3 regions of the Paenibacillus sp. 23TSA30-6 genome follow, and region 1 is predicted to be linked to each of the others. Evidence: riboswitches for the same ligand, from Rfam matches in the RefSeq annotation. Region 1 holds a riboswitch; each other region holds the start of a gene.

Evidence for each region. A riboswitch is a leader RNA that binds a small molecule or an ion and turns the genes downstream of it on or off. The one in region 1 is predicted to bind cyclic di-GMP.
Region 2: it holds a riboswitch for cyclic di-GMP, as region 1 does, so the genes downstream of both, E0698_RS00665 (glycosyl hydrolase) here and E0698_RS16340 (transglutaminase domain-containing protein) in region 1, are expected to answer to the same signal.
Region 3: it holds a riboswitch for cyclic di-GMP, as region 1 does, so the genes downstream of both, E0698_RS07460 (non-ribosomal peptide synthetase) here and E0698_RS16340 (transglutaminase domain-containing protein) in region 1, are expected to answer to the same signal.

What each region holds. Positions count from the first base shown of each region.
Region 1 covers NZ_SLTL01000017.1:36,464-47,071, reverse strand. Annotated here, with positions in the region: gene E0698_RS16365 (response regulator) at 1-1,007, shown strand, start outside; gene E0698_RS16360 (hybrid sensor histidine kinase/response regulator) at 1,102-4,173, opposite strand; gene E0698_RS16355 (hypothetical protein) at 4,170-4,310, opposite strand; gene E0698_RS16350 (DUF445 domain-containing protein) at 4,352-5,608, opposite strand; gene E0698_RS16345 (AraC family transcriptional regulator) at 6,247-7,134, shown strand; cyclic di-GMP riboswitch class I at 7,233-7,313, shown strand; cyclic di-GMP riboswitch class I at 7,356-7,437, shown strand; gene E0698_RS16340 (transglutaminase domain-containing protein) at 7,451-8,257, shown strand; gene E0698_RS16335 (class D sortase) at 8,648-9,274, shown strand; gene E0698_RS16330 (LPXTG cell wall anchor domain-containing protein) at 9,490-10,608, shown strand, end outside.
Region 2 covers NZ_SLTL01000001.1:133,021-143,628, reverse strand. Annotated here, with positions in the region: gene E0698_RS00695 (sugar transferase) at 1-116, opposite strand, end outside; gene E0698_RS00690 (CpsD/CapB family tyrosine-protein kinase) at 203-889, opposite strand; gene E0698_RS00685 (YveK family protein) at 870-1,619, opposite strand; gene E0698_RS00680 (helix-turn-helix domain-containing protein) at 1,932-2,300, shown strand; gene E0698_RS00675 (hypothetical protein) at 2,355-2,537, opposite strand; gene E0698_RS00670 (hypothetical protein) at 2,848-5,136, opposite strand; gene E0698_RS00665 (glycosyl hydrolase) at 5,186-6,811, opposite strand; cyclic di-GMP riboswitch class I at 6,792-6,872, opposite strand; gene E0698_RS00660 (sugar phosphate nucleotidyltransferase) at 7,027-8,403, opposite strand; gene E0698_RS00655 (hypothetical protein) at 8,719-8,943, opposite strand; gene E0698_RS00650 (UDP-glucose dehydrogenase family protein) at 9,145-10,473, opposite strand; gene E0698_RS00645 (glycosyltransferase) at 10,479-10,608, opposite strand, start outside.
Region 3 covers NZ_SLTL01000006.1:124,408-135,015, reverse strand. Annotated here, with positions in the region: gene E0698_RS07470 (type IA DNA topoisomerase) at 1-440, shown strand, start outside; gene E0698_RS07465 (aldo/keto reductase) at 803-1,813, shown strand; cyclic di-GMP riboswitch class I at 2,557-2,646, shown strand; gene E0698_RS07460 (non-ribosomal peptide synthetase) at 2,778-10,608, shown strand, end outside.

The DNA.
Region 1 (10,608 bases):
TTCTACTTGATAATATAGACATAGCCTTTTTGGATGTAAGGCTTCCAGAGATCAGTGGAATTGAATTAGCAAGTCAAATTTTGGAGCACAAACCCCATATTCAGATTGTATTTGTAACGGCTTACGATAAGTACGCTATCCAGGCCTTCGAGCTTAATGCGCTGGATTATCTGCTCAAACCGGTCACGACAGAACGTCTCATCAAAACCATGAATCGCATTCTGAAGCGTAACGATCAAGCTGCCTCCATACCTGAGGATCAGCCTCCCCTTCTTCATTTACAGGTTTTTCAACATGTCGTCTTCACATTACCGGACCAACAGCCCACTGTTCTTCAGTGGAGGACCAAAAAGGCTCAGGAGTTGTTTTTGTACCTGCTCCAAAATCATGACCAATGGGTTCGCAAATCAGCCTTGATTGAATTACTATGGCCGGAATATGAAGAAGATAAGGCCTACTCTCTTTTATATACTGCCGCTTATTACATTAGAAAAACGATAGCGCCGTATCATTCCTTTTTAGAGATTTCCAACACCAATGGCGGTTATATTTTGCATACGCAAAACGTAGTGCTAGATACAGAAAGATGGGAGTCCCTCCTGGCATCCGCTCCACCGATGAACAAGGAATCCATTCACTATTATGTTAAAATAATGGAATTATACAAAGGGGACTATTTACAGGAATATGATTTTTGGTGGGTTGAAAGTGAACGCCAAAGACTGCATAAGATATGGTTAACCACATCATTAAAAATGGCAGAGTGGTATAGAGGGAGCTCCCAGCCTGAAGAGGCGGTTTCTATTTATGAGGGCATCTGTAGTCGTCACCCCCAAGCAGAGGAAGCCTACTGGGGACTAATGAAAACCTATGCTGATATGAACAAAAAAAACTTAGTTAACAAGTGGTATGATTTGTTATCATCCGTCTTATGGGAAGAACTTCATGAGAAGCCCAATGAACAAATTACGAATTGGTTTATAGAGTGGCAAATGGCACATGCCTAGTCTCACGGCTGAAGTCATTCTCCGGAACCCGTAGAACCCCATCAGACCGACGCTTTTCGCCTCGTTCTGTATGAGGTCCTACGGGACAGAGATATTAAGTTTCTTGCCTTTGTGCCCGGGGAACATGGAAGCTCACCGTTGTACCCTGATTGGAATGACTACTAATATACAGCCCCTTACCGAATACTTGCTTCAGACGTCGGTCCGTATTCCGTAATCCAATCCCGCTATACTGTTCTTGCTGAGGATCCAGCAGACGATCCAGCTCCTCCTGACTCATGCCCACACCGTCATCCATAATAGCTATTTCTGTGCCATCCTCCTGCTGCTGAATTCGAATGCACAATGTTCCTCCATCTATCCGATTCATGATACCATGCCTAATCGCATTTTCCGCAAGTGGCTGAATGGACAACGGCGGCAGAAGCAAGGACACCTGTTCGTCTACTTCCCATACAATATCTAGTCTATTCCCAAAACGCTCCTTCTCTATATAAAGATAAGATTTCAGGAGTGCAAGCTCGTATTCCAGTGATACGACTCTATCAAGATTTTGAGGATTGAAGCTTGATCTTAAATATTTACCGAACTCCTCAATAAGATTCACCATTCTGGCGTGATCCACATGACTTAAGGATGCAATGGTATTCAAGGTGTTAAACAAAAAATGAGGTTTGATTTGCGCCTGTAACCATGCAGCTTCCATCCACAGCCGCTCCCTTGCTGACTTTTTAACATCAGTCAAGGCACGGACCCTGGATTTCAATTCCATGGAATCCACAGGCTTCATAATATAATCGTTGGCCCCAGCATGAAATCCCGTATATAAGTCCTCCTGCTGACTACGTGCCGTCAACAGCAACACAGGCAGCTCGGAAATGCTAAAATATTCCCTCACACGCCGAGTTAACTCATAACCCGACATTTGGGGCATCATGACATCGGCTATAATTAAATCCCATTCCCGGTGATCCAACCTATGCAGGGCCTCCTGGGCACTGGTTACAGTGACAAGATCATAAGACTCCGATTCCGAGGCGAGAATGCCCTCTAACACCCTTAAATTAACCGGATCATCATCTACCGCGAGTATGGCCGACCGTGCAGAGCCTGCCGCAACCTGCATCACTGCTTCATTCAGCAAAGCTATAAAATCGGTATCTGCCGCTTCATCCATACGCACCTGCTCGTTATCTCGTAATTCGTCGGGTACAGGTGAGAGGTCAAGTGGTAGCGTGAAAGAAAAGGTTGAGCCTTGCCCAAGTTCAGAGCGTACACTCAGAGATCCCCCATGAAGCTCCACCAATTGCTTGCTGATGCTCAACCCTAGTCCAAGCCCATCCCCAATAACCGTCAAATGAGAATCTCCTTGTTCATATGGATGAAATATTCGCTTTTGCGTCTCCTTATCCATCCCAACGCCAGTGTCACGAACCTCAATACTGGCCATTTCGCCCTGGATGTGTGCGTGAACGGAAATGGTCCCCTCAGCAGTATGTTTAACCGCATTGTGAAGGAGATTGAACAGGATTTGGATTACCCGGTTTTCATCCGCTAATACATTCGGAAAATCAGCAGGGATGTTTACTACCATGTTTAGAGGTTTACCATCTGTCATGAATTGGAGCATATCCAACACACCCGAGGCTACAGCCTGGGGCTTCAAGCTTCCTTTTTCCAGAAAAATATCCTTTTCACGCAGACGTGTAACATCCAGCAAATCATTCAATAATAAGGACATACGGCGACCGACCGTAACGAGCAATTGCATGTTTCTCTTGTTGGGCTCGTCCAGGGCACCATTCTGATTCTCCAGCACGGTCTGTGCTATATTGATCATCCCATGCAGAGGATTTCGCAGCTCATGAGAGGTGTTGGCCAAAAATTCATTTTTTACCTGATCAGCGCGCTGCAGTCTCTCCGTCAGCCTTCTCAGCTCGGCGTTCGTATTAAAAAACCGTTTGAACCAATAGGACGCAAACGCCACAAAGGCCAGCACAATATCCCAAGGGTAATAAGGGAGGTCATTCGTTTTGAACACACCCCACAGTATGCTGGACGCGATGCTAAGGGATGCCAGCAACAGAAAAACAGCCTCTCTTTGCCCTCTGAATGTTCTAAGAAAAGCAACCGTGGGAACCGTAGCACATAGGGTAATGCCTGAGAATGCGATAAGAGCCAACAAAAATGCATAAAGGTTGGATGTAGATGCAAATAAAACCATGACCGCAAAACAACAGTGGGCTATAAAAACAATCTGAATGATGCGGGATCGAGCCAACAGAGACTGCGCCAGCTTCAGTACACACATGCCTATCCCAATATAGGAAAGTATGGTTATCTTTATCGAAAGACTCAAACTGATAGGGAACCAGTCTATTAAAAGCTTGTCATCGTCTGTCAGGATGGATATTACCGTGCAGACTACAATTCCCGCGAAATACAGAAGCGCCTTCTTTTGTGGATTCATAAAAAATATAACGACTACATATAACCCGTGAAGCAGTAAAATAATACATACCATGATTTGCATCAAGATCGCGAAGTTGGTTCGGCTATTCACAGCCTCTGCGCTTCCGAAAATGACAGGCTTCACAATCCCTCCACTGGAAGGAAAATCAAAATTGGATACTTGGATAACAATCTCCATGGCCTGCCTGTTCGTATCAAACATAGCAGAGAACGGAACGGTCGATCCTGTATGCTGTTCGACCTTGTTAGAGACCTGGCCGCTATGACTAACTAAACGGCCGTTGACAAATATGTTGGATGCCGTACTAATCCTCCCGATCCGAAGACCGTATAAAGTGTCCTCCGACCTGCCACTCAAAATAAGCAGCCGATAGGTTCCAACCCCATATGCCTTATGATCCACAGGAGATACCGACTCACTCCATATTCCCGGTACCTGAATGGTCTGACGCTGCTTCTTCATAGATAAGGACTTCAGTTCAGCAGGGGAAGATAATATTCCCGGATAAAACTCCCACTCACCATTTAATGGTATGGTCTTCATCTCCTGCAAATTCAGGCCCCTCAGATCCAGAATTCCCGCCTTGGCCCGTGGATAATCCTGATTGTGGTAATAATCAAACCACAGCATACGCAGGCCGATAATTACGATCAGGAATGACAGCGTAATTAAAAAAAATCTTCGCTTACTCATCCACTTGTCATCCGGTACCATACATCAACGTATCTCTGCCGGGCTCTCATTCGAACCAGCAGCATTGGATGGTGATTCAACACATAATTTACTGTGGCGTGCGGCTTACCCATCAACGCTTGAGCCTCAATTCTCATGCTTCCACAACCTTATCTGTAGCGTTTTCTTCTTTAATGAATCAACCGATCAGCATACGGATACCTGTCAGGACAATACCAATCAGGAAGCCTGTAACCGCGCCGTTAATACGTATCCACTGCAAGTCCTGCCCAAGCTTGTCCTCCATCAGAGCAATCAGGGAATCGTTATCCATTTTATCTACATTTTCGCGTACCAGATTACCAATCCGACTGTGGTTGGCTTCCACCAGTCCCGTAATACCTTCCACAATTCGCGAATTGATCTTGTCCAGCAGCTCGGTATTTCCTTTCAAATCAGCCAGCATCCGATCCAGTAGCGGCAAAATATAAATCGGTACATAGCTGCCGTCTTCCATATAGTCCAATAAGCGTACGCGCAGCTCTTCCATCTTATGGAGCACCGACGCATCGCCTTCCCAGGCATCCACAAGGCCGTTCTTCCAGCCGTTCAGTCCTTCCTGAACCGTATCTTTCGTCGCCAGACGGATTAGCTGTGTTTTCAGTCCATCCAGTATGGCATGGCGGCGCGGATGTTCTTCCCTTTGCAGCTCTGCAACCTGATCCAGCAGAAAATGGCGAATCATTTCACCCATGCGCTCTTCGTTCAGATAGCCAAGGAACGCGTTGAGGGCAAATTGCATCAGCCCGCTCACCTGCAAACCGCTGATAGCCTGCATCCCCAAGGTACCCAGCGTGTAGCCCGTTTCCGGCTTCAAAAGCCAGGATTCGGCCTGCTCCAGCGTGTAATCCAGCGCACGACGGTCATAGCCCTTCTCACTGGTTTGACGGGCAAGCGCCTCTAGCAGCGGTCCGGCGTCGAAGTCTGTCGCCTGCCGCTTGATTTCGGCCGCGATCACCGGGGCCAGTTCTGCAAGCGGAAGCGACCGGACCAGCCGTTTGGCGAGAACATCTATGGATGCGGCCGCTTCCGGCGTGCGCAAGCCCTTTTCCACACCGCCCAGCATCAGATCAGCCAGCCGAATATCGGAAATTTTAGATGCGATACTGTCTTTGCCCAGCAAGTTATTTTCCACCGTACTCACCAGTGCATTCGTGAGCTTGTCCCTGTTTTTGGAGAGAAGTGCCGTATGCGGAATCGGAATGCCCAACGGATGACGGAACAATGCGGTGACGGCGAACCAGTCCGCCAATCCTCCGACAAGTCCGGCCTCAAAAGCACCTGCTAACAAACGAACCCAGCCATATTGCTGAAAAGGCAACGTAGCTGCAAAGCCCGCTCCCAGAACAACCAGCGACCAAGCCGCTGCGGTTTTCGTATTTTTTGGTTTTCCCATCCTATAATCCTCCAAACTGACTGTCGAGTAAGTAAAGCCCTATATCTGTATTACCCATCATATCATTGCCCGTATGAATTCCAAAGCTAAAGGCACTCTATTTCATTTATCATATTATTGAATATATTTACAGTACACTAATCAGCATAAAAAGAGTTCATAGATCCCCCTTATGCGTCTACATATTTGTGAACAAAATCACAACATTGGACCCAATCTAATTTTCTCCATGATAAGCCTAATGAACTATTTCGCTAGAACAAAGACCCATTTTTTTCAAAACGAAAGGATATGCGTGTTGGAAGGTGGAATGGGCATAGAATACCTTTAGCATCCTTTACTGGATTTTATTCCAGAAATGAATTGAACCCATGGAATCTTCGAATTTTTTCAACATAATTTAACTTTTTCGTTTGGAGGAATGAGTTAAAAAAATAGAGGGAACAAGGCTGTTTTCACCATAATAGTACACCTGAATTCGAATGGAAAATAATCCAAAATATAATTTGCTACATGCATATATGTGATGTGATAAAATAAAACCGTATAAATAGGAAATCATGTGTAAACCACCATTTTATTTGTTAAACAAACAGCGATTAGCTCGATAAATTTGATCTTTTGTAAAGGAATTGGATATGACAACAGACCAAAAAAACAACGTGAATGGGACCTTTTGGAGCAGCGATCCAGTCGTCATTGCACGTACTCCCTCCGCTTTTGCTAAGCGATCCCTTTTTTATATACAGGAAATAGGTTATTTCAAAAAAACATCTGCTTATGCCATGGAACGGAAGGAACTCACCTCGTTTCTGCTCGTTTTTACGATATCAGGACAAGGGGAATTGCTATACCGGGAGAAAAAATACATATTGAAGCCTCATGATATGTTTTTCGTGAATTGTGAGGAATACGTACAGTACAGCACCGCTGGTCATGAAGCATGGGAGTTTATCAGTGTAAATGTGTACGGTAATCTGATCGACAATTTCTATGATCAATTTGCCAAGCACAACAAGCCTGTAATATCACTCAACGATCCATGCACCATATTGGACAAGCTGCGTTCCCTGCTATGCGTACAATCTGATAGAACTCTTACTGCAGAGCTGTTTACATCCAGACTCATCGGTGAGTTGCTGACAAATATTTTGCAGCACCCCTACGATCATCCGTATGTAAACCCGGATACGATCACCGAGGTACGCAAGGTTCAGCAATATTTGGATTGCTCCTACAGTGAACGAATTACGCTGGATTCGCTGGCAGACATGTTTGAGTTAAACAAATTCAATCTCGCTAAAAACTTCAAGAAACAGATCGGATTTTCTCCTATCGATTATCTCATTAATGTCCGCATCACAGCGGCTCAAGGCTGGCTTAAAACCAGTGACGAATCCATTGTGGATATCGCAAGGTTTGTAGGTATTCCTAACACCAGCCATTTTATCAACCTATTCAAGGAACATATAGGAGAAACACCGCATTCCTTCCGCAAAAAATGGGGGAATCGAACTAAACTATAAACTCATCTATCGCGACTTTGTCGAAAAACAGAGAAAAATCTGAGATTGTGCTTGCCTGATCGGAAGCCCAACTGATAGAATGATAGATATAGACTGTTCAGGATAAATGGCAAACCTGTCGAAAGGCGGGGACGCAAAGCTACAGGGCCTTCTTTTTAAGATGGCAGCCAGCTACCGGTTGGAGAGGCTTTTTGTCGTTTCTTTTTTTCCTGAAAAACTTTATACGATAATAGCAAACCTGTCGAAAGGCAGGGACGCAAAGCTATAGGGCCTTCTTTTTAAGATGGCAGCCTGGCCGCCGAAAGGAAGTTTTTCTATGAGGAAAAGATCGTCTTTTTTACTAATTTTAGTATTTTTATTATCCATCCCCCTACATACGACAGCATTTGCTGCCGAAAGTCAGGTATGGCTGAATCAAAACAACGTAAACCACGGTATTGTTAATATACGTTATCCTGTCAAGTCCAATGTCAAAACCAAGATCGTAATTACCAAGGATGCGGAGAAATACTCTTATTATCTGAATTCGAGCAAACCTGAGGAAGCATTCGCTCTTCAAATGGGCAATGGCAATTATAACATTCGTTTATTGGAACAGCTAACTGGCAATCAGTATAAAGTGATAGGTGAAGAAACGGTCCAGTTAAATTTGAATGACAGTAAAACCATATACCTCAGTTCTATTCAAAATATTGACTGGAACGATACGAATCAGGCGATTCGGAAAGCCAAGGAATTAACCAAGGGTGCAACGACAGATGATGAAAAGGTGAAACGTATTTACGAGTATGTCATTAGTCATATTAAATACGATTCCAACCAGCCCTTTTCCTTATCACCCGACTATCTTCCACAAATTGATCGTACACTAGTTTCGCAAAAAGATATTTGCTATGGATACGCTTCACTGTTCGCCGCCATGCTTCGAAGTGTGGATGTTCCAACGAAGTTGGTTATGGGCGAATCCTCCTATGTGAATACTTACCACGCCTGGAATGAAGTCAATATCAACAATCAATGGGTTATCATCGACACTACAGTAGATGCCGCTCTAAAAAGCGGAAAACAGAAGTTTGCAATGGTCAAAGAACCCTCCAAATACACAAAAACAAAGCAGTATTAATTTTTTTTTTAGAAAGCCCTGATCACTGCGATCAGGGCTTTTTTCTATTCTTGTTGAGAAATTGTTGAGATACGGAAGGTATTGTATACCTAGTCAGTCATTTAAAACCTATCGTGTTGAATATACTAATTCCGGGACAAGAACAAATATCCATCGTCAACATCAAACCCGTGTCTGGGCCCCCAATAAGTAAACAAGGAAAAGCTAACGGCAAAAACAAGATGACTGGGCCATTAATGTGAAGGCTGTGGATGATGTAAACCCGGTATTAGATAGCATTGTGCCTGAATCTACACCTGCATCCTTTCTCAGACTACACTAAATGGGAAAGGGAGGATTTTTAAAATCAGTATGTGATACACCTTACATAAGTTAGGGAGGTTTTTTAGATTGCGTAAGCTATCATACTTGTTCATCGCCTTGGGAATACTCATTATTTTGTTTCCTAAAGCCAATGAATGGAGCGAAGATCGGAAGCAGAGCGAGCTTTTGAAAGAGGCAGCCGTACTGAACCCTAGCATTATCGACGGCTATAAGCGCTTGTCCAGCAAGCTTGGAGATAACACGGGCATCGAAACCACACGAGGTCCTTCGGTACCCGCAAATGAACCAGACCCTAAGCAACTCCCCATTGCCACCATTAGGATTAATCGTATTGATTTGAAGCTTCCTGTGCTGGAGGGTGCAACTCGGGATAATATGAAGCACGCATCTGTACATATGTCGGAAACGACAGCTCTGGGTCAGACAGGAAACGCCGCCATAGCAGCCCACCGTGCGCGTACAGCAGGACGTTTATTTAATCGGCTGAACGAGGTAAAGATTGGAGATAAAATCATTATTAATACCAAGGGTGAACAATATAGTTATACAGTCTATAAAATTTCGATTGTCGATCCTACAGACGTCTCCGTTCTAAAAAGCTTTGAAAGTCAAAAGCTGCTCACATTAATTACATGTGACCCTCTTGTAAATCCGACACATCGCCTCATTGTTCAGGCCCGACAAAGCACCTAAAGCTGGATCTGTTCGCCATATCCGAACACCCTTGCTGCTCAGATTTACTTAATTTGCAGCGTTAGGGGTTATCTCTATTTCATTGGACAGACTCTTAGTCCGTTGAATATATTACTTCCGGGAAAGAAGGAGGGATGCTATAAACGCCCCGACATGAATACAATATACAGTAATCTTTATACAGTAATCTTTAGACAAGGAGACTTAAATAGAGTATGAGAAAAAAATGGAATGTAATGATTATTGCATTATTACTCATTTTACAAAGCTTTTTTGGCATCACACAAGCTTATGCTCAAATTCCTGCCCCGGATCAGCCGGAGATTGCTGGAAGCGAGTCAGGGCAAACCGTTACAAAAGATGTATATGATATCGTAGTACCCGAAACAGAACCAGTCATAGCACCAGAACAACAGATGCCTCCTTCCCTACCAGCTCCTGTTGTTCAAGCAGCGGCCACCACAAATTCTGAAGAAGCTGCTCAAGCGAGTATTTTAACGAAACTTACCCTGACCGATGCGACCGGTCAAGTGATTGATGCGGTATACAATCCCGATAGTCGCTTGGACATTGATGATGCAGTCCATCTCATTTATGACTGGGAGCTTCCCAACAATACGTACAAAGCCGGAGACACTTTTACCTTTCAATTGCCCGAGCAATTTGAAATCTACACAGATATCTCCTCTCCTTTGGTTACGGCAGATGGAAATGTTGGCCATTTCACGGTAGACCGCCAAGGCAAAGTGGTCATGACTTTCAACGATTACGTGGAGAGCCATTCCAATGTCAGCGGAAAGCTGGAGGTTAAGACCGAGTTCAGCAAGCAAATAGAAAAAGGCAGTACAGAGGTCATTATCGCCATCCCGATCAAGGGTGGCGTACAAACAGCAGTCGTAAATATCAAGCCTGCGGCAGGCTCTTCCTTGGATAAGCAAGGGAAGGCCAATGGAACCCATCAGATTGATTGGACGATTGACGTAAATAAACAATTGGATACGGTTCAACATGCTGTAGTCACCGACCCGACTCCCCAAGGATTGGAGCTGGTAAGGGATTCTATTCGGTTATACCATTTACAAATCAACGTGGATGGTTCAACCTTGCTGCGTGATCCGGTGGATAAGGATACGTATACGCTGGAAGCCGATTCGGCTGGTACCGGCTTCATCATCCGTTTTAAAGATGAAAACATCAGCAGCGCATACCGAATCCAATACTCCACTAACATCACCAGCGAAGAATCCCGTTTTTCCAACACAGCCACTTTTTCAGGCAACAATACGAAAGACGCTTCTGCAACAGCTACAGTAACCGTTCAACGCGGCGAATTT
Region 2 (10,608 bases), on a different contig from region 1:
CGCTTCACGAACGGATATACGCTCAATCCTTGCCGACGTTCAAGCCCATGATCGACCGAATACACTTCCACTGATGCACTCAAAGCTTCGGCCTCGTTCGAGTGGGAAGAAGACACTGCTCATCACCTCGATTTCCGATATATTAGTATTATTTATTCATTGTTAAAAGAATTTTATTAACTTTCATTTCCCTTGTTGCTGCTCATGTCAGGTTGCGTTCCTCCATGCCGCGTTCGGCACGAGTATTTGATCGTTTCACGTTGTTGAGCACCACGCCCAAAATACGTGCCTTTACTCTTTCCAAATTTGCCTTTGCTTTCTTAACGAGATCCTTTTTGACCTTTCCTGCCTGTACCACCAAAATCACTCCGTCACACATAGCGCTTATAATGAAGCCATCCGGAAAGGACAGCAATGGCGGCGTATCCATTAAAATCACATCATAATGCTCCTTCAGCTCAGCCAATAGAGCGTTCATTCTGCGAGAGCTGAGCATTTCGGACGGATTCGGCGGAGTCGGTCCGGCTGTAATGGCATACAGATGGTCGATCCCGGTTTCCTGAACCACATCCTGCCATGGCTGCTGGTTGGCCAGGACCCGCGTCAGACCGGTATGATTACGCAAGCCGAACATGTGGTGCAAGGAAGAGCGGCGTAAATCCATGTCCATAACCAGCACCTTTTTTCCCTCTTGCGCATACGTTACAGCCAAATTGCTAATCGTGACCGTCCTGCCTTCACCCGCCTGAGCTGACGCCACCATCATAACCTCAATCGGCTCGTCTACAGAGGAAAACTGGATGTTCGTGCGAAGCATACGGTACTCCTCCGAAACGGAAGATTGGGCATGCAGGGATGTGACGAGCTGGTTATTGATTAATCGCGGCATATTGTCCTTCACCTACCTGTTTGGGAGTTGTAGCGGAACCGTCAGAGCGTCTGTCTTCTTTTTTCATTTTCGTAATCAGGGACAAGGTAGGCAGGCCGAGTTCTTTTTCAACGTCCTCTTCATTTTTAAAGGTATCGTCCAGCACTTCCAGCAAAAACGCCAAGCCTATACCCAGCAGCAAGGAGGCGGCAAAAGCAATAAGCATCTGTATAGCGGGATTACTGTTCACAGGAACAGCCGGTTCACTCAGACTGGCTTCGCTTAGAATCGTGACGTTGTCCATTTTCATGATAGAGGGGATTTGTCGTTTGAATACTTTGGCTACCGCATTTACGGTTTTGACAGCCTTCGTATACGATAAATCGCGGATTGTTAAATCCATGACCTGCGAATCACCTGCGGTGTTTACTCTTAATTTTTGCGTCAGAGCTGACGGAGTGACCTTGAGATCGGGGAAACTGGCGACCACCTGGTCCATAATTGCCGAGGACATCATAATTTGCTTATAGGAGTTCGTTAAGGCTATATTCGTTTGGACGACACTGTAATCGACGAAACCCGCCCGATCCGGCCTTGGCGTCTGGTTGATAATAAGCTTCGCCGTCGCTTCATAAACCTGAGGGGTAAAATATACATTTTTCACGCCCACGACAGCACATACCAACAATACGATACCGCCAATTAACCATATTCTTTTTCGGATCATACGAATGTACTCTTTCAACTGCACAAGACCAGTCCTCCCTGATTGACTTGTTTTCGATGCGATGACGCTTGTACTGATCCTCTGCATAGCATGACCATATAATCTATAGTAAAATGTTGTATAATAGCGCATAGAAGGTCTAGCCAACGAATTTGCACAAGTGCTAAACCATCCGTGGCCTCCCAGGGTATATGAACGATAGCATATGGATAAAACTATAAAACAACGATACGTTATGTATCCTACATAACTAATTTATGATACAAAACGTATCTTGTCAAGCGTAAAATTGCTTTTTTTTTACTTTCTCAACCTTGCATTCAGGAGGAAAATCAGATGAATTATGGCACCCGCATCGCTGAATTACGGGAATATAAGGGATTAAAACAAGAGGAACTAGCGCAATCCCTCGGAATTACGCGGGCGGCTCTTTCTCACTATGAAAAAAACCGGCGCAAGCCAGATTTTGAGATACTGACCAAGCTTGCAGACATTTTCGGGGTATCCATTGATTACTTGGTAGGACGCACTAGCCATCCGGCAGCAATTTTGGATTCAGCTGTGAGGGAATTTGTGGACCAGCTGGAGCTGTCCGATGAAGATATCCTGCAACGTTTTAATTTGACCATTGATGGACGAACTTTGTCTGAGGAAGAAGCCAAGCGTTTTATCGCGTTTGTCCGCATGGAACGAATGATGGAATAAAGAAGGGTGGGAGCCGGTTCACTCCTGTTTTTAGCAGTGCCGGCAACCGATATTTTACTCGCTCTTATCCTTCCGGCCCTTGGTTCCGTCCGCTTCGCTCTGTAAACATTGCGGCATCGTGATACCGCATTGAAGCAAAATATCCCGGATGTCCAAGTGGACGACAGGTTTGTCTGTTTTCCGTTCGTTGTTTCGTAGAAGAGGGTTGTCCATCCCTGATTCAGTCTCCTTGTTCATTCGGCACTTACCTCACTTTATCATTCTTGGTCACCGGAAAGAGAATCCCCACAAACCATGTATGTATAGTTATGAGCAAAACTATTATATATGAATACATACCTGTAATGTTGTCGTCTTATGGCGAGAAAATTAAAGGATTTTCGGATTTTCTTCTGAAATATACGCAATGAACTTCCAAATCAGAACGATTTTCAGATAAAAAAGAACCTGTCAGGTCCTACTTTCTCCTGATAGGTTCTTTGGCATTCTATTTTCGGTTGCATGTAAGGTATTCTTCGACGCTGGTCCTACTCTGTATCTGTCCTGATTAAGCGACCTCGGCCGCCGGGGACACTTGGGTGCCCCCAGTCGCTCGGACTTTGTAAGCGTAGTGGCTCCCGGCTTTCGCCGTGTGATCCGTATACGTGTTTCCCGCTACTTCGGAGGCAATCACCTGATACGCCCCGTCTGTTCCTTCCGCACGCAGCACATCATAGGCTGATACACCTTCTGCCTGAAGCCAATCAATCTTTACCGCGCCTGCCTCCACAGAGGCGGCCTTCACCTCTGTTGGAGCCGAAGCTGCGGCCTGATCTGTACTTTTCAATTCCAGAATGTATTGCACCGACTCGCCAGGTCCCAGTTTTTCTTCAAAATCGAGATTAGGCGAAGCATTAAGTCCTGATAGGGAACGCCGTGCCTGGCTGTAGGTAGACCCGGCTCCGAAGCGCTCACCCGTGTACAAACCTGCCTTCGGCATCGTCACCCGTACGCGGATCGTCTGTGCTGTGGATTCGAAGTTCACCAGATTCACCAGCAATTTGTCCGAGGTGGCGCTACTGCCAGCCAGCGGTTTCAGTTTGGAGGTATCCACTGCACGGACATAGACCATCTTATCCTTTGTTTCCTCCGGAATCAGTACCATATAAGTCAATGGTTTCCCGTGTGTGGCATAAGCCAGACTCAAGCGTCTCATGATGTTTACACGGCTGTCCTGCCCTTGTCCGAACGGATAAATTTCCGTATTCGCCGGATTGTGATTTTGCAGGTCAAAGCCGGTTTTAAACAGCGTGTAGTCCTTATAGAAAGCAGCATGCTGGATAAACATATCGGCAAAACCGATTTGCGAACGCATAATCCGGTCGAACGCGGCTGCTTGTGGCTGACTGGCCCCGTACTCAGGGTTGTCCCGATGCGTATCGTTCGTACCAAACTCCGTATTCAGCATCTTCTTCTCCAGCCCGTTACTTGAACCGCCGAACGTTTTCAGATTTTGAACAAAGCTGCCTCCGCCCTCTTCGTTATACGATTCGCCATAGGCATGTCCATTGGTCAGGTCAGTGACATCCTCCAGTTGCTTACGTTGTGCCGGGTCCCGCTCCCATCCATCCGGATCGCCGCATTTGAGCGTACCTCCGGTTTGGTTTTTACATGCCTTGGTCGAATACGTCGGCCAGTAGGCCCAGCCCGGCGCAACCGTTTTGAGATGCGGCGCCAATTGCTTACCTTCCGTATTCAGCCATTTGGCCACGGCCAAATTGACCGCTTTCGAGCGGTTAAACAATCCAGGTTCATTATCTACTTCGTAATATTGCAGGTATGAACCATATTTTTTTACATAATCGCGCAATTTCTGCTTGGCCGTCTCCGGCAGGGAGCCGTCTTTTTGCAGCTTGATATCGCCTGTATACAAATACAAAGCTGACGATTGCATATTATACTGCTTCAACGTTTGGTAGTAATCTCCCACGTCTGTGCAGGCCTTGTTTACATTACTGGCACAAGTGACTCTCATGACATTGCCGCTATACGCAATTCCCAGCCATTTGAGAACATATGGTAAATGTTTAACTGCACCCTCATCATAATAAAATTCTTTATTATTGACATTCGTTCCGGTCAGTATATATTTACCGTGTATCGGCTCGGTCGCAGGTAAAGCTAACGTCTCCAAGCTCAAGTCATCCCAAGTCCACCACACATTTTTATCTTCAGCAGAGGAGCAGTATAGGCAGCGCGCTGTCTTTAGCTTGAGTACGTTAACACCGCTTTGCAATTGCTCTTTAGGTATATACATCTCGTAATTGCTTTTGAAATTATATGCACTGCCTGTACCGGCAACCCCGGCAATCTGAATGATACCGGACAACTGATGATTTGAAAATACAGCCATTTGAGGAACGGCTTTGCCCGCATCCAAAATCCGTACACGGAATATCATCCCGTTCGGAGGAACCTGATCGAGCTTGTACTGAAGTGACAGCTCAGGATTCGTGGACGCATTTAGACCGGGAGGAATATCATCACTGCTGAGCAATACCGGAGCCGTTGTACTTCCTGCTACGGACATCGCTGACGATGTTCCTTTAGCAGACGACTCAGTAGAGGCCGCAGAAATATTGACATTGTCCTTACCGACTACACCCTTAAATTCTGCTGAAGAGTCATCCCGCTGACCAAGCTTCCATACCGGACTGGCCGCCGCAACTTTATCCGTCTGAAGTTCTTCACTCTTTGGAGGCGTATGAATAAACCAGGCGATCATCGCTATAGCTGCGACCCCCAGTAGCCCGGCTAATACTACTATATACCTTTGGGTCAACCATTTTTTCATCATTGTGTTCCACCCTCTCTCCTCAAAATTTTTGGCGGGGAAAGAGTATATATCAAGGAAGAAACAAAGCGTTGCCGGGAATCACCGCTTTCGCTTCATGCTGACTTTCCCACATCAGACGTGCCATTGCGTCGCCTTTTTCATCATAATATTCAACTTTCAGATCTGCTATTTTGCCTGCTTGCAAGGTAATGCTGCCCTTGCGTTCAGTCCAGCTTTGTTTGAACCAACTATCAATAATCAGCTTGCCGTCTATCCATACACGAATACCATCATCGGATATCGTGGTAAACGTATAGGTCTCACTATATTGCGGCTTGATTTTGCCCGTCCAGCGGACCGAGAATTGATCAGCCTCCACCTTGGGATCAGGCGAGGCAGCGCGCCAGTTATAATCCAGCTTACTATCTGTGCGAACCAAAACAGCGGTGCCGTCCAGATTCATGCTGTTAAAATATTCACCCCGCAGCCCGTTCGCATAGACCATATCCGGAACGGAAGGCGGGGCTGGTTTGCTTACCACTGGCGGAGCCGGAGTTGAGCCGTTTTGCCCCGTGTCCGGTACGGTCGGTGACTCCACCTCAGGTTGTTTCATCGCAGCCAACCCTTTTTTCACGTCATCCCGCGTCAAGCTCTTCGAATTATTCATATAATCCTGAATCTGATCCGTCGTGTTATTTTCGGTCAGCATCTTGCCCCAAGTCATGGAATACACCCATTTGGGCTGAGCCTGCATGACCTCGGGACTCGGCATCTCACCGTGTTCCCCAATGGCAATCGGCTTATTCCGTGCCAGTCCGAGCAGTCCTTCGTAATGGCTTTGCTTAAAATCATTGTTGTAAATGTCTACAGCCAAGATATCCACCTTGTCATCCCCCGGATATTTCGGGGTATATGGGACGGTGTACGAACTAGGCGCATTCGGACTCCAGACCCACAGCAGATTGTTCAGTTGATGCGTGTTTACAAAACGGTCATACATGATATTCCATAGCTGATTGAAATTGTTCTTGTTTCCCCACCAGAACCAGTCGCCGTTCATTTCGTGGTAAGGTCTCCATAATACCGGAACACCCGCATCACGAAGCTGCTTTAACGATATAGCGACCTTATCCAGATCGGCAATGAGAAGATTATACTGCGTAGTGCCCGGCGTCACGTATTTATTGAACTCCGCCTGGCTTACTTTCGCCTGCACATTGGCCCAAGTCAGTGGCTTGCCCGGCAACGGTTCATGATAAGTCATCGTAACTATGCCGCCATCTCTACTCCAACGTATAGCGCTATCGACGAGATTTTTACGTTGTGCTGCCTCCGTAGCGGCGGACTGGCTGGAGATGGCTCCCATCTCGTAGCCATGTACACCAGCATACGCCTTACTGATTTTTTGGACCTTGTTGCTTAATTCATCCGGACTTTCCAAATAATCATGTTGACCTGTGACCATTTTTTTCCCCGAGATGCTGATCAAATAGCTGTATAGTTCACGGGCCTCAGCAGAAGCGTCCGAATTAACAGGCTGTAATGTGGCAGCATTCGCCACGGACAGAGATTCACCAAAGCCGACGGGCAACAAAGAAAAAAGCATAACAACGGGGAGTACACTGCGTATCCATCGATTCACAGGGGTAAAATAGGGGCTCACTCTCGCTCTTCCTTTCGGTAGCCAGGCTGCCATCCTTACGGAAGGCCCTTTAGCTTTGCGTACCTGCCTTTCAACAGGGCTGCGTTTATCGTGGAAGGAGTTTGGATTCCTTCTTATCCCTAAGTATCGACTTTTTTTTACCAAAATTTAATAGGTCATGTTCATTGAATTTACAGATTTTCGTGTATTTTCGACAGTTTGGGCTAAATAACTTTATAAATGAGTCTTTTTTCATCTTTACGAAATATTTATGAAATAAACTTGTGACGGGAAATTTCATCCCAATCCATGCAAAAGCGAACAATATCCTCTTCAACCAGCTCAGAACCTGTCTGTACCTCGATCAATTCCACATCAGTCACGGCCAAAATGCTATGCTTTGTCCCTTCAGGAATGCGAACCACATCACCAGCCTTCACCTTGTGCAGCTTTTCATTCAAAATAATTTCCGCTTCACCACTAATGATGGTCCAAATTTCACTCCGTTTGAAATGAAGTTGGTAGCTGATATTTTTGCCTTGCAGCACACGGATTCGCTTAGTCAATACCTCATTGCCCTCTTCATACTTTACATAATCCACTACCCTATAATGTCCCCAACGGCGCTCTTCGTACATTGGTCGCTGATTGTGTGCTTTGAGCACTTCCTTGATGCGCGGACTTTCTGCCTTATTAGTCACAAGGATGCCATCCGGGCTGGCAGCTACGATCAGATCATTCGTTCCAATAATCGCCACGGGAATGTCCAGTTCATTGATGAGGCTCGTATTGACACAATCCTCTGTTACTACACCTCTGCCCACTTGCTGATGGGACATTTCTTCCGTCAAGGTGTTCCAGGTACCCAAGTCCTTCCAGAAGCCATCATACGGAAGAACGACGATATCCTTCTCCTTCTCGACTACCGCGTAGTCAAAGCTGATTTTTTCCAGAGAAGAATATTGCTTTTGCATTTCTTCATAGTTCAGCGGCAATCCTTTGGATGCCAAGATATCAAGCAAATAACCTAATTTGAATGCAAAAACCCCGCAGTTCCATAGAGCATTGCGTTCAATCAGACGCTCCGCCTGCTCCCGGTCGGGTTTCTCTTGAAAATGGCTCACTTCACGGTAGCCTGTGCTACCTTGTGTAGCATCGTTTTTCGGTATAATGTAACCGTATTTCTCAGAAGGATAAGAAGGGACAACCCCAATTAACGCAAGCTTGCCTTCACTCTCCTGAAGGGTATGCTCCAACTGGGCGACGGTAGCAAAGAAAGCATCCTCTACATAGGGGTCTACCGGCAATATAGCAACAATTTCATCGGGCGAAACACCAACGATGGAATATAGATAGGTCGCTGTCAACGCAATGGCGGGAAAGGTATCTCTTCGTTCCGGCTCAACAATGATGCGCGTATCCTGCCCAACCTGACTCTGAATCATTTCGACCTGCGCTCTCCCTGTTGCAATGAACGAGGATTCAGACAAGCCGTTATCCCCCAGTTGTCTCCACACCCGTTGCACCATCGATTCCGAATTCCCCTCCGGACTCTCCAGCACCTTCAAAAATTGTTTGGAACGGGAATCGTTGGACAAAGGCCATAATCTTTTACCGGAACCACCAGACAAAAGTACGAGCTTCATAACTCTCCACTTCCTCTCTAATTTGGGTAGGTGATCGGATGGTACACGGTTGAGTAGCCCGCTACGGGATGGATTTGATCTTACGATCGCTGTTGGACCGGGATTCACTCGATTATATAAAATCGTATAAAGGTTTGAATCCCGGTCCAAAGGCGAGCGCTTCGCTTCTCCAGATTCAAATCCATCCCTACGCTACTCAAATATGCATCATGCCGATCATACCGTGTATTGCAAAAGGCACGACCGGACATGATTAGTCCGGTCAGCCTGTAAAGACGCGCGTGCACTCGCGCTTGCCTGCCGTGCTTGCAGGCTTCAAGTAACGTTCAGCCCTGCCACGCCCTTGCTCGGAAGGAGCAGCATAGCGTAATCACATGATAGCCTTGCTCCACAGGAGTAGCATAGCGCATTCGCATAGTAGCCTTGCTCCGAAGGTGCGGCTTTGATCCGCAGGAGCGGTGCGGCTTCACTGAGCGCTTCTTCGGATACGCCCTTCCTACCTCCCCCCATAAGGTGGGAGGTTAAAAATTGTGACTCCATGCGGTAAAAGCAGCGGAGCGGGCAGAATTGTTCTGAAGAAGCGTCAGCGTTTGCCTTTATCCCCGGATTTTAACCTTTGAATGTTTTATACAATCAAGAAAATCCGGGGGTAACAGCAATCGGAAGAACAATCTGCACGCGTAGCGCCTCCAACACCACCACAGTCACTTTTTAATGTTTTACTTTTAAATCCATCACTTTTTAAGCTTCCACCTTGTCTCTGTTCCACCCACTCATCCGCGGACGACCCACAGAGTAGTATTCCAGCCCGGAGCCTTGAATCTGCTCCTCAGTAAATACGTTACGACCGTCAATCAGGACTGGCTTGTGCAAAATGGAAGACAATTGCACGAGATTGACGTTCTTGAACTCTTCCCAATCAGTCAGCAGGCAGACCGCATCGCTTCCTTCGGCGGCTTGCTGCGGGGAGGAGCACCATACAATATTCGGGTGATCCACACGCTCCTTGAATTTTTCCATCGCAATCGGATCATACAGCTTCACAATAGCGCCTGCCTGGATCAGCGTTTCGACGATTTCCAGTGCCGGAGCCTCGCGGATATCGTCTGTATTCGGCTTGAAGGCCAAGCCCCAAATGCCAATCGGCACGCCATGCAGTTGACCCAGCGATTCGCGCAGCTTGGCTACGATCATGAAACGCTGGTCGGTGTTCACCTCGACCACCGATTTTAACAGCTTAAATTCATAGTCTACGTTGCCCGCAATTTGGATGAGCGCATTCGTGTCTTTCGGGAAGCAAGAGCCCCCGTACCCGATCCCTGCTTGCAGGAAAGAGGACCCGATTCGTTTGTCCATCCCCATACCGTCAGCCACACAGGTGACATCCGCGCCCACCTTTTCGCAAATATTGGCGATTTCGTTGATAAACGAAATTTTGGTCGCCAGAAATGCATTGGATGCATATTTGATCATCTCGGCACTGCGGATATCCGTTACATAAATTTTATCCGTGAACACCTGATGCAGCGTAACCATCGTTTCACGCAACCCCGTGTTGTCCAAACCGATAATGATGCGATCCGGATGGAGTGTATCATTGATGGCAGAGCCTTCTCTCAAAAATTCCGGAGCGGATACGATATCGAAGGACAAACTCGTATGACGAGCCAGCACGTCCTTGATCTTTTCGTTCGTTCCGACAGGGACCGTGCTCTTGGTCATAATAATTTTATACCCGTTCATGGCCTTCCCGACATCAGCAGCCGCCTGCTCAATATAGGACAGATTCGCTTCACCGTTAGCCAGAGAAGGCGTACCTACCGCCAAAATAACGATATCCGAGCGTCGAACCGCGTCAGCCAAATCCGATGTAAACTGCAAACGACCCGCTTCCAGATTTAAAGCGATCAATTCCTCAATGCCCGGTTCATAAATCGGAGATTCTGCCCGGTTCAGCATGTCGATTTTGTGTTGCTCCAGATCGACACAAATCACCTCATTACCTTTATGTGCAAAACACACGCCCGAGACGAGTCCAACGTATCCAGTACCGATTACAGCCAGCTTCATTCCGTTCATCCTCCTTTTAGAAAGTTCACATAGGCTTGCTCTACATACTTTTTGAAATGATCCTTAAACGTATCTTCATCAAATTTGCGTGCATGGCTAATGATACCGTCCACATCCCATGCATGCTGCTCGACC
Region 3 (10,608 bases), on a different contig from region 1:
CACGGCGTACCAACAACTCGGGCGGAGCATCGTCACTGGAGCAAGTGCCATCGGGCGCAGGAGGGCGTACTGCGGCTGCATCGGGTTCAGCTGGGAGTAGCTCAAGCGCGAGGGCAGCACGAGCTTCGTCCGCCGAGCCGTCGGGCACTTCGCCGGGCCAAAGGCAGACTTTAGGTAGCTGCCCGCGGTCGAATTGCGGCGGGAGCATCATCGAAGGCCGCAAAGGATATGGATGCAGCCACTACAAGCAGGGCTGCGGCTTTGTCGTCTGGAAGGAATATGCTGGCAAGCAGATTACGGAAACGATGCTCAAGTCTCTGTTGACGAAGGGACAGACACAGCTGCTATCTTTTAAGCGTAAAGATGGTTCGACCGTCAAAGCAAGAATTGTTCTGAATGAACCAGGTACAGGGCAACTTAGCGTTCGTGAGGAAAACTGATACAGGTACAGAGTATGATTTTCGACAGATTGAAAAAGAAGGCCTTTTCTAGCTGCCATCAGATGATTTCTGAATTCATCAGGAGTCATCTTTTTTTATGTCTCGTACACCAAAATTCCCCATAAGAGATGCTTTTATAACATTTTATTAAACATTTGTAAGCTTCCAACCGATAAAACAAATAAGGGTTATGCAAAAGCATTTTTTTAAGGTAGTTTATAAAGCAGACTCTATGCATAGTGTTCAAAAAACTTTCCATAGCGGACTGTGCAAATCAGGAAGAAAAGTTGTGTTATGTGCTTTAAAACGTGAAGGCAATCGTTTCACATGAAAACTTTTTTACGGGAGATGATGGAAGGATCGTGGAAGAGAAAACGGTAAATGTGGCAGGCTCACTGCAATTACGTAAGCTGGGCAACTCGGATTTAAAGCTGTCACCGCTGGGGCTTGGGTGTTGGCAGTTCAGCAATGGAAAAGGAATAGTCGGGAAATTCTGGCCAGTGCTGCGGCGGGAGGATATACGGCAAATCGTTCAGACCAGTTTAGAAGGTGGAGTTAATTGGTTTGATACCGCCGAAGCATACGGTGGCGGACAGTCTGAGCAGCTACTGGCCGGCACGCTGAATGAGATCGGAGGACCGCTCGCGGAACAGGCGAATATCGCTACGAAATGGTGGCCGGCCTTTCGGACCGCAGGCAGTATCACAGCAACGATTGATGAACGTATTCGCCATTTGGATCAACGGACGATTCACCTCTACCAGGTGCATTCGCCTTACTCCTTTGCTTCGGTTGGCGCCGTGATGAATGCGATGGCTAAACTGGTTGGGCAAGGAAAGATTAAATATGTGGGCGTAAGCAACTTTTCCGCGCAACAAATACGTGAAGCCGATCGTGTGCTGCGTGAACACGGTCTTCGCCTAGTTTCGAATCAAGTGAAATACAGCCTACTCGACCGGAGAATCGAACAGAACGGAATTCTGGACACGGCAAAAGAGCTTGGCGTGGCGATCATCGCATACTCTCCACTAATGCAGGGGATCTTAAGTGGAAAATTCCATAATAATCCTTCTCTGGTCAAGTCGATCAAGGGTCCGCGCAAGTGGACGACGGCATTCCGGGATTCGGGGCTGCGGAGATCGAAGCCACTGATTGAAACACTGGAACAGTTGGCTCAACAATATAACGTGACGCCAACGCAGATTGCCCTGAATTGGCTGATTAACGCTCACGGAGAGAACGTATTTGCGATACCTGGGGCTTCAAAAGTACATCATGCCGTGGAAAATGTGAAGGCGATGCAGTTTACCTTGACAGCCGGTGAGATTGAGATGGTCAGCCACGTTTCCAACCAAGTGCTGAGATCAAAGTGATCATGGCTCAAATAGTGGAATATTCCGTTGGAAAATGAACTTCGCCGGTATGCTGTCTAACACCTCCATGACTAGGACGATATTGTCCATGTGCGCTCCTTGACGCTTGGTTGACATTAATGCTTCGTTCGCAGGCGGAAGAATGGCATGCTTCTTCCTTGCTAAAGGTTAGGCGCGACATTTCTTGCAAGGACATTCTTTTCTTCGGGGTGCTACGCTTTGTGACTAGACCTTGGATATATCCTCCGCAGTAAGCTTACTTGTTCTTAATCAGTTGTGGAGGGGGTTCCCTCTTGTTTTCCTGGTTTGATTTTGGCTTTCTCCTAAAAATGTTGGAAAAAGCACGTTTTACTCTTCCGAAGTTGCACTCCAACTGTCCTTCACTCCCCGTGTACACTCACGTCGCTATTTTCGGCGAAACATCGAATGCGAGAGAAGCTTTGGAACGTCATTTTTTAGGTGGATCACAAATCCATCATTTTAAAAAAAGCTAAGCCGCTAAAGTTGTGCAGGTTGTTATTTCTGAATCTTGGGGGGGTGAGAGAAATTAAGTAAAATGAACTGGAGTTGTCGGATGACAGGAATTTAGTGGCTTGCTAAAGTATTTTAATCTGCAGCTAACAACGTATTTTAAAACTATATGAAGGTAAATGTTTTGAGAACTCAAGGTCAGCTCCTACTGAATGTAGGAGGAAGAAGTGTAAGAGCATGCTCAAAGATGTAAAAAATATACGAATGTATTTTCCCGTTAATCGTAAACACCTCGAAAGTGGTGGACACAAAGCCATGGGTCTAAAGCTGGATTAAACAGCCATGATTGCCAGGTTGCCGAAGGAAACCGAGCGAAGTCTGCTGTCTGTTCCTGTGCTTTTTATATGGGAGCAGGCTTCTTTTATTTGTAGCAGAAATGATTTGGGCATACGGAGTAGAACGCATGAAATGATTAACAACAGGAGGGGATTTTATGCAAACAAGTGTAATAAGTGTCAAGGAGTATCCGTTAAGTTCCTATCAGAAAGATATATGGTTCGAACAGTGCATGTACCCTGGAAAACCTATTTACAATATCGGTGGGCATGTTGAGGTTAAAGGAAACCTGAATACGGCTATCATTAGGCAGTCCATGCAGTTATTAATCAGGCAAAATGATTCCCTCAGTGCCCGTTTTATTGATAAAAAGGGAGAGCCTTATTTAACATTTTTGCCGGAAACGGACTATGAAGTTCCGTTTCATGATTTTTCGATAAAGGAAAATCCAAACTCTTTTTGCATCAACTGGATGAAAAAAGAGTTTTTAAAACCTTTTCAACCAGAGGACCTCTATTTTCAATTTGTTTTGTTGAAAGGTGCCCCGAACACATACTTCATTTTACTTAAAGTTCATCATTTGGTGATCGACGGATGGGGATTTGCTCTCTTAATCAGTCAAATGTTTGACAATTACAATAAATTGGTGCAAGGAATTGGCGAAATGAACAGAACGGTCTATTCCTATGCTGATTTTATTTCCGATAATCAGAATTATCTGAATTCTCCGGCCTTTTTAAAAGACAGGGCGTTCTGGCAGAACAAATATCTGACCATTCCCGAGCCTCTGTTGAGCAGAGGCATGGATACCGATGATGGTGACGGCGATTCCGTTTGGAGTGATCGGCGAACCTTAACTATAAACAAGGCGTTATACAATCAAATGATTGAATTTTGCAAAGAGGAAGGATGCTCGTCGTTCCACTATTTTTTAGGCATACTGTTCCTGTATTTCAGCAAGATTTGCAATCGGAACGAAATGGTGATCGGCGTCCCGGTTTTTAATCGGAGCAAAGCGAAATATAAGCAGACTATGGGACATTTCGCCAACGTGCTGCCGCTGCGGATCAGCCCCGAGAAAGATATAAGCTTCAAAGAACTGATTAAGAGCATTAAACGTGAGCTTATGCAATGCTATCGACATCAGAAAATGTCTTTCGGTGAAATTTACCGGGCGGTTTACCAGAATAGCAATGAGAAAGGCAAACTGTTTGATATATCGCTTTCTTTCGAAGAACAGGAAACGAGAGAAGCATTGATCGGCGCAGCAAGCCGGATTGTAAGTATGCCGCATCATCATGAAAGAAATGCACTCAATCTCCTGATATGGGGACAAGAAGGTGAAGCGGATGTAGCCGTTAATTTTGACTATCAGATACAGGCTTTTGAAAGATTCATCCCCATTGAGAACGTTATCTCCCACTTTGAATATTTATTTGCTCAAGTCATGGAGCAAAGTGAAACTCTTATTTCGCAAATCGAAATCGTGCCAGAGGAAGAAAGGAGTACGCTAGTTCGCGGCTTTAACCATACGGAGGTGGAATATCCGAAGGATCAAACGATCCACGGGTTGTTTGAGGAACAAGCGGAGCAAAGAGCAGATCACCTGGCTTTGGTCTGGGGAGAGCAAACGCTGACCTACCGGGAGCTGAACGAGCAGGCGAATCGGCTGGCCATTGTCTTGAGAGAGCGTGGAGTGAAGCCGAACGATATCATCGCCATCATGGCGGAGCGTTCCATGGAAATGGTCATAGGCATCCTGGGAACACTTAAAGCGGGCGGCGCCTACCTGCCGATAGATCCGAATTATCCGGAGGAACGGATTCACTACATGCTGGAGGACAGCGGCGCGTCCATTGTACTGACGCAAAAGCATCTCCGGGACAAGCTCACCTACCACGGGGCAATCATGGACTTGGATGACGAAAGCCTGAGGTATATAGAGCTAGACCGTGCCAATCCGGAGCCTGTTAACAATCCGGAGGATTTGGCTTATATCATTTATACCTCGGGATCTACGGGGAAACCCAAAGGGGTCATGGTAGAACACCGGGGAATCATCAATCTCCAGCATTTCTTCCAGGAACAATGGGGCGTGGATGGATCGGACCGGATGCTGCAATTTGCCAGCAGTTCGTTTGATGCCTCGGTTTGGGAAATGTTCACGATTTTGCTGGGAGGTGGAACGCTGTATCTGGTTTCGCGGGATATTATTAATAACCTGAATGAGTTTGCACGCTTCGTAAACGAAAACCAAATTACGATTGCGCTGCTACCGCCTACCTATCTGGCGGGGATGGAACCGGACAAGCTGCCAGCACTGAAAAAACTGGTGACAGGCGGATCAGCGATTACCAAAGAGCTGGTTATGCGGTGGAAGGACAGCGTGAAGTATATGAACGCCTATGGTCCGAGCGAATCGAGCGTAATTGCAACCGCGTGGACGTACCGGGAAGAGGACATGGGGTATCCATCGGTACCGATTGGTAAACCGATTGCCAATACTCGAATTTATATTATGGATACACATCAAAAGCTGCTGCCGCTGGGAGCAGCCGGGGAAATGTGCATTGCGGGAGACGGATTGGCCAGGGGGTATCTGCACCGGCCGGAGCTGACGGCGGAGAAGTTTGTGGCGAATCCTTACGAAGCTGGAGAGAAGCTGTACCGAACAGGCGATCTGGTGCGTTGGCTGCCGGACGGGAATATCGTTTTTTTGGGAAGAATCGACGATCAGGTGAAAATTCGCGGCTTCCGCATTGAGCTGGGGGAAATCGAAGCGCAGCTAATGAAGCATCCGCTTGTCCGGGAAGTGGCGGTGATCGCGAGGGAAGACAAGCAAGGCGAGAAGTATCTGGCGACGTATTTTACAGCAGAGGGCGAACCGGGAGCGGAAGAGTTGCGGGAACAGCTTATGCAGGAGCTGCCTGATTATATGGTGCCGTCCAGCTTTATGAAGCTGGATGACATGCCGATGACTCCGAGCGGAAAAATTGACCGAAAGGCATTGCCCGAGCCCGATCTGAGCGTGAATGCAACGGAGGAATACGCGGCACCGAGAGACAAAATAGAGGAGATATTGGCTGAAATATGGGAAAAAGTCCTGAAAGTCGAACGGGTAGGCATTAAGGATCACTTTCTGAATCTGGGGGGAGATTCTATTAAAGCCATCCAGATCGTGTCCAAGCTTCACGATTATAAGCTAAAGCTGCAACTAAAGGATCTTTTTGACCATCCTGTGATTGAACAATTGAGTGCCTATGTACAATCTGTCGAACATACTGCTTTTCAAGGAATGGTAACAGGGGAAATTATGCTCACTCCCATCCAAAGCTGGTTTTTCGAGCAGCCTTTTGCAGCAAAACATCACTTCAACCAGTCTGTTCTGTTACATAGGAAACAGGGCTTTGACGAAAAGGTGTTAAGAAAAGTGTTCGATGGCTTGGTGGAACACCATGATGCTTTGCGTATTGTAGTGCGTGAGAAGGCGGGACAGGTGGTTCTGTTCAACCGGGGCACGGAAGGCGAACTATATTCGCTGGAGGTAAAGGATCTTACAAATGATGATATATATGATAGCTCCGTAAAGGAAGAAGCCGCCCAGCTTCAGTCCCGCATGGATTTAGAATGTGGACCTCTGATGCAAGCGGGCTTGTTCAAAACGAAAGACGGTGACTATCTGTGCGTAAGTATTCACCACCTGGTGGTTGACGGGATTTCTTGGCGGATTCTTTTTGAGGATATTTCTACAGGATACCGACAGGCGGAGAAGGGGGAAGAAGTCATATTCAGAGGGAAAACGGACTCTTTCCTGGCATGGTCTGAACAACTTTATACGTATGCCGGCAGCGGGGAGCTTCTGCAAGAAATCACGTATTGGTCCGAGCTGGAGCAGAATGAAATCAAGCCAATTCCCAAGGATCATTCCGTTCATGGCAGAAGATATATGGATAGCGATCATATCGAAATCGTGCTGGATGAAGTCCAAACCGCCAAGCTGCTTAGAGAAGTGAATAAGGCTTACAATACTGAAATCAACGATGTTCTTTTGACGGCATTGGGAGAGGCTATTCGGGAATGGACAGGAGAAGATAAGGTGCTTGTTAACCTGGAAGGACACGGACGCGAAGAAATCATTCAGGATATGGATATCAGCAGAACCGTAGGCTGGTTTACCGCCCAATACCCTGTGATTTTGGATATGGCAGGCGTCAAGAACGTGTCTTCCCGGCTTAAAGCCGTTAAAGAAAGCCTCCGGCGCATTCCGCAAAAAGGCATCGGCTACGGCATTTTAAAATACCAGACGTTCCCTCGGGACGAGGAAATCTTAAGGTTTAATTTGCACCCTGAGATCAGCTTCAATTACCTGGGGCAGTTTGACCAGGATATTGATACCGATATATTTACCATCTCCGATGTTCTTGCCGATGAGACGGTTTCACCCGACATGCAAAGATCTTACTGCTTGGACATTAACGGAAGGGTGACTGATGGAAAGCTGCGGCTGAGTTTCGCCTATCACAAGCACGAATATGAAAAGGCCACGCTGATCACAGTGGCAGAAGGCTTTAAGCGCAATCTGGAGCAAATTATCGAGCATTGCGTATCACAGGAATATACGGAACTGACAGCCAGTGATGTAAGTTCAAGCAACATTACAACGGCGGAGGTAGAAGAGGTATATCACGCGCTGGGGGATTCTAAGCCCAATATCACGGATATTTATACACTGACCCCTATGCAGTCGGGAATGCTCTACCACTTCCTCAGAGAACAAAACTCTCATGCGTATTTTGAGCAAGCCGTAATCAGTTTGCAGGGTAAGATCGATAGAAGCTTGTTTGAGCGTGCTTTCCAGCAGGTGATTCAAAGACACGATATTTTGCGGACCGCCTTTGTTTATGAGAAGGTGGAAAAACCGGTTCAGGTCGTTTTAAAGGACAGACCGGCTGAAATGTTTTTCGAGTATATTTCCTTCTTGACGGAGGAAGAGAAAGAAAACTATCTCCAAGCCTATTTGGACAAGGATAGAGAAAAGGGCTTTGACCTCACCCGGGAGCCGCTGATCAGATTTGCCTTGATTAGAGTGAGTGCCGACAGCTACCGTTTCATTTTGAGTTTTCATCATATCATTATGGATGGATGGTGTCTTGGCATTGTATTTAAAGAGCTGCTGGAAATTTACAGTGCGCTTCATAAAGGAAGCATACCGCAATTAGACACGGTGTATCCTTATCGTCAATATATCCAGTGGCTGGAACAAAGGAATGACCGGGAGACGGGGGCTTACTGGGAGAATTATCTGACAGAGTACGAACAGCCAGCGCTGCTGCCTAAAATCAAAAGTGGTATAGCTAATCCGGGATACATTCAGGAGGAATACGATTTTACGATAAATAAGGAAATGAAGGCGAGTTTGGAGAGAATCGCAAGAGAAAACGGCGCCACGTTAAGTACGGTGATACAGGCCGTATGGGGAATTCTGCTGCAACGGTACAACAATACCCAGGATGTGGTGTTCGGAACGGTTGTCTCGGGAAGACCGGCAGAAATTCAAGGCGTTGAACAGATGGTAGGGCTGTTTATCAATACGATTCCTGTCAGAGTCCGGGCAGAAAAGGAAGAAAGCTTTTCAGCCCTGGTTGCCAAACTGCAGCAGGAGGCATGGGCATCGGAGCAGCATCACTATTATCCGCTGGCGGAAATTCAGTCACGGACCGCCCATGGAGGCGGATTGGTGCAAAACCTGCTGGCCTTTGAAAACTATCCGATAGAGGAAGCTGACAAAGGACAGGGCGACCACGGAACAGATTTGAGGATTCTGTCCACGAAGGTCTCCGAACAGACGAATTTTGATTTTAATTTTATTGTTGTGCCTGAGAACGATTTGCAGATCAAATTCCGCTACAATAGCTTGGCCTATGACAGAGGCTTTATGGAGCGGGTAGCCGGGCAGATTAAAATGATCATCCGTGAAATCATCCGTTGTCCAAAGATAAGGATCGAAGATATCGAAATCGTACCGGAGAAAGAGAGCAGTGTGCAGCTCCGCGATTTTAACCGCACGGAGGCGGAATATCCGAAGGATCAAACGATCCACGGGTTGTTTGAGGAACAAGCGGAGCAAAGAGCAGATCACCTGGCTTTGGTCTGGGGAGAGCAAACGCTGACCTACCGGGAGCTGAACGAGCAGGCGAATCGGCTGGCCATTGTCTTGAGAGAGCGTGGAGTGAAGCCGAACGATATCATCGCCATCATGGCGGAGCGTTCCATGGAAATGGTCATAGGCATCCTGGGAACACTTAAAGCGGGCGGCGCCTACCTGCCGATAGATCCGAATTATCCGGAGGAACGGATTCACTACATGCTGGAGGACAGCGGCGCGTCCATTGTACTGACGCAAAAGCATCTCCGGGACAAGCTCACCTACCACGGGGCAATCATGGACTTGGATGACGAAAGCCTGAGGTATATAGAGCTAGACCGTGCCAATCCGGAGCCTGTTAACAATCCGGAGGATTTGGCTTATATCATTTATACCTCGGGATCTACGGGGAAACCCAAAGGGGTCATGGTAGAACACCGGGGAATCATCAATCTCCAGCATTTCTTCCAGGAACAATGGGGCGTGGATGGATCGGACCGGATGCTGCAATTTGCCAGCAGTTCGTTTGATGCCTCGGTTTGGGAAATGTTCACGATTTTGCTGGGAGGTGGAACGCTGTATCTGGTTTCGCGGGATATTATTAATAACCTGAATGAGTTTGCACGCTTCGTAAACGAAAACCAAATTACGATTGCGCTGCTACCGCCTACCTATCTGGCGGGGATGGAACCGGACAAGCTGCCAGCACTGAAAAAACTGGTGACAGGCGGATCAGCGATTACCAAAGAGCTGGTTATGCGGTGGAAGGACAGCGTGAAGTATATGAACGCCTATGGTCCGAGCGAATCGAGCGTAATTGCAACCGCGTGGACGTACCGGGAAGAGGACATGGGGTATCCATCGGTACCGATTGGTAAACCGATTGCCAATACTCGAATTTATATTATGGATACACATCAAAAGCTGCTGCCGCTGGGAGCAGCCGGGGAAATGTGCATTGCGGGAGACGGATTGGCCAGGGGGTATCTGCACCGGCCGGAGCTGACGGCGGAGAAGTTTGTGGCGAATCCTTACGAAGCTGGAGAGAAGCTGTACCGAACAGGCGATCTGGTGCGTTGGCTGCCGGACGGGAATATCGTTTTTTTGGGAAGAATCGACGATCAGGTGAAAATTCGCGGCTTCCGCATTGAGCTGGGGGAAATCGAAGCGCAGCTAATGAAGCATCCGCTTGTCCGGGAAGTGGCGGTGATCGCGAGGGAAGACAAGCAAGGCGAGAAGTATCTGGCGGCGTATTTTACAGCAGAGGGCGAACCGGAAGCAGATGAGCTGCGGGAACAGCTTATGCAGGAGCTACCTGATTATATGGTGCCGTCCAGCTTTATGAAACTGGATGACATGCCGATGACTCCGAGCGGAAAAATTGACCGGAAGGCATTACCCGAGCCTGAATGGCAGGGAAGCGACCACACAGTCAGCAGCCCTAGAAATGACGTTGATTTGAAAATCCAGAAGGTATGGCAGGAGATTCTCGGCATGGAGTCAATCGGAATTGATGAGCATTTCTTTAGACTGGGTGGCAATTCGATCAAGGCGATTCAGGTGGTTTCGAGGCTGGCGCTGGATTTTGAAGTGGGCATTAACGACATCTTTCAATATCCGACGATTCGGGCCTTGGCGGATAACATTAAGTATTCCAAAGACAGATTAAAACAATTCGTGTACGCCTTACGGGAAGCGGCAGCTTCCGGGGAAAACGGCGTACCTGGTGTTGTCTGGAAAATGCGCGAGAGTCTCAAAGAATACCGGAAGAAAAATCAGGGTTATGAAAATATCGATCTTTCTGAACGGGCTGACTACCGTAATGTTCTGCTGGTGGGAGGAA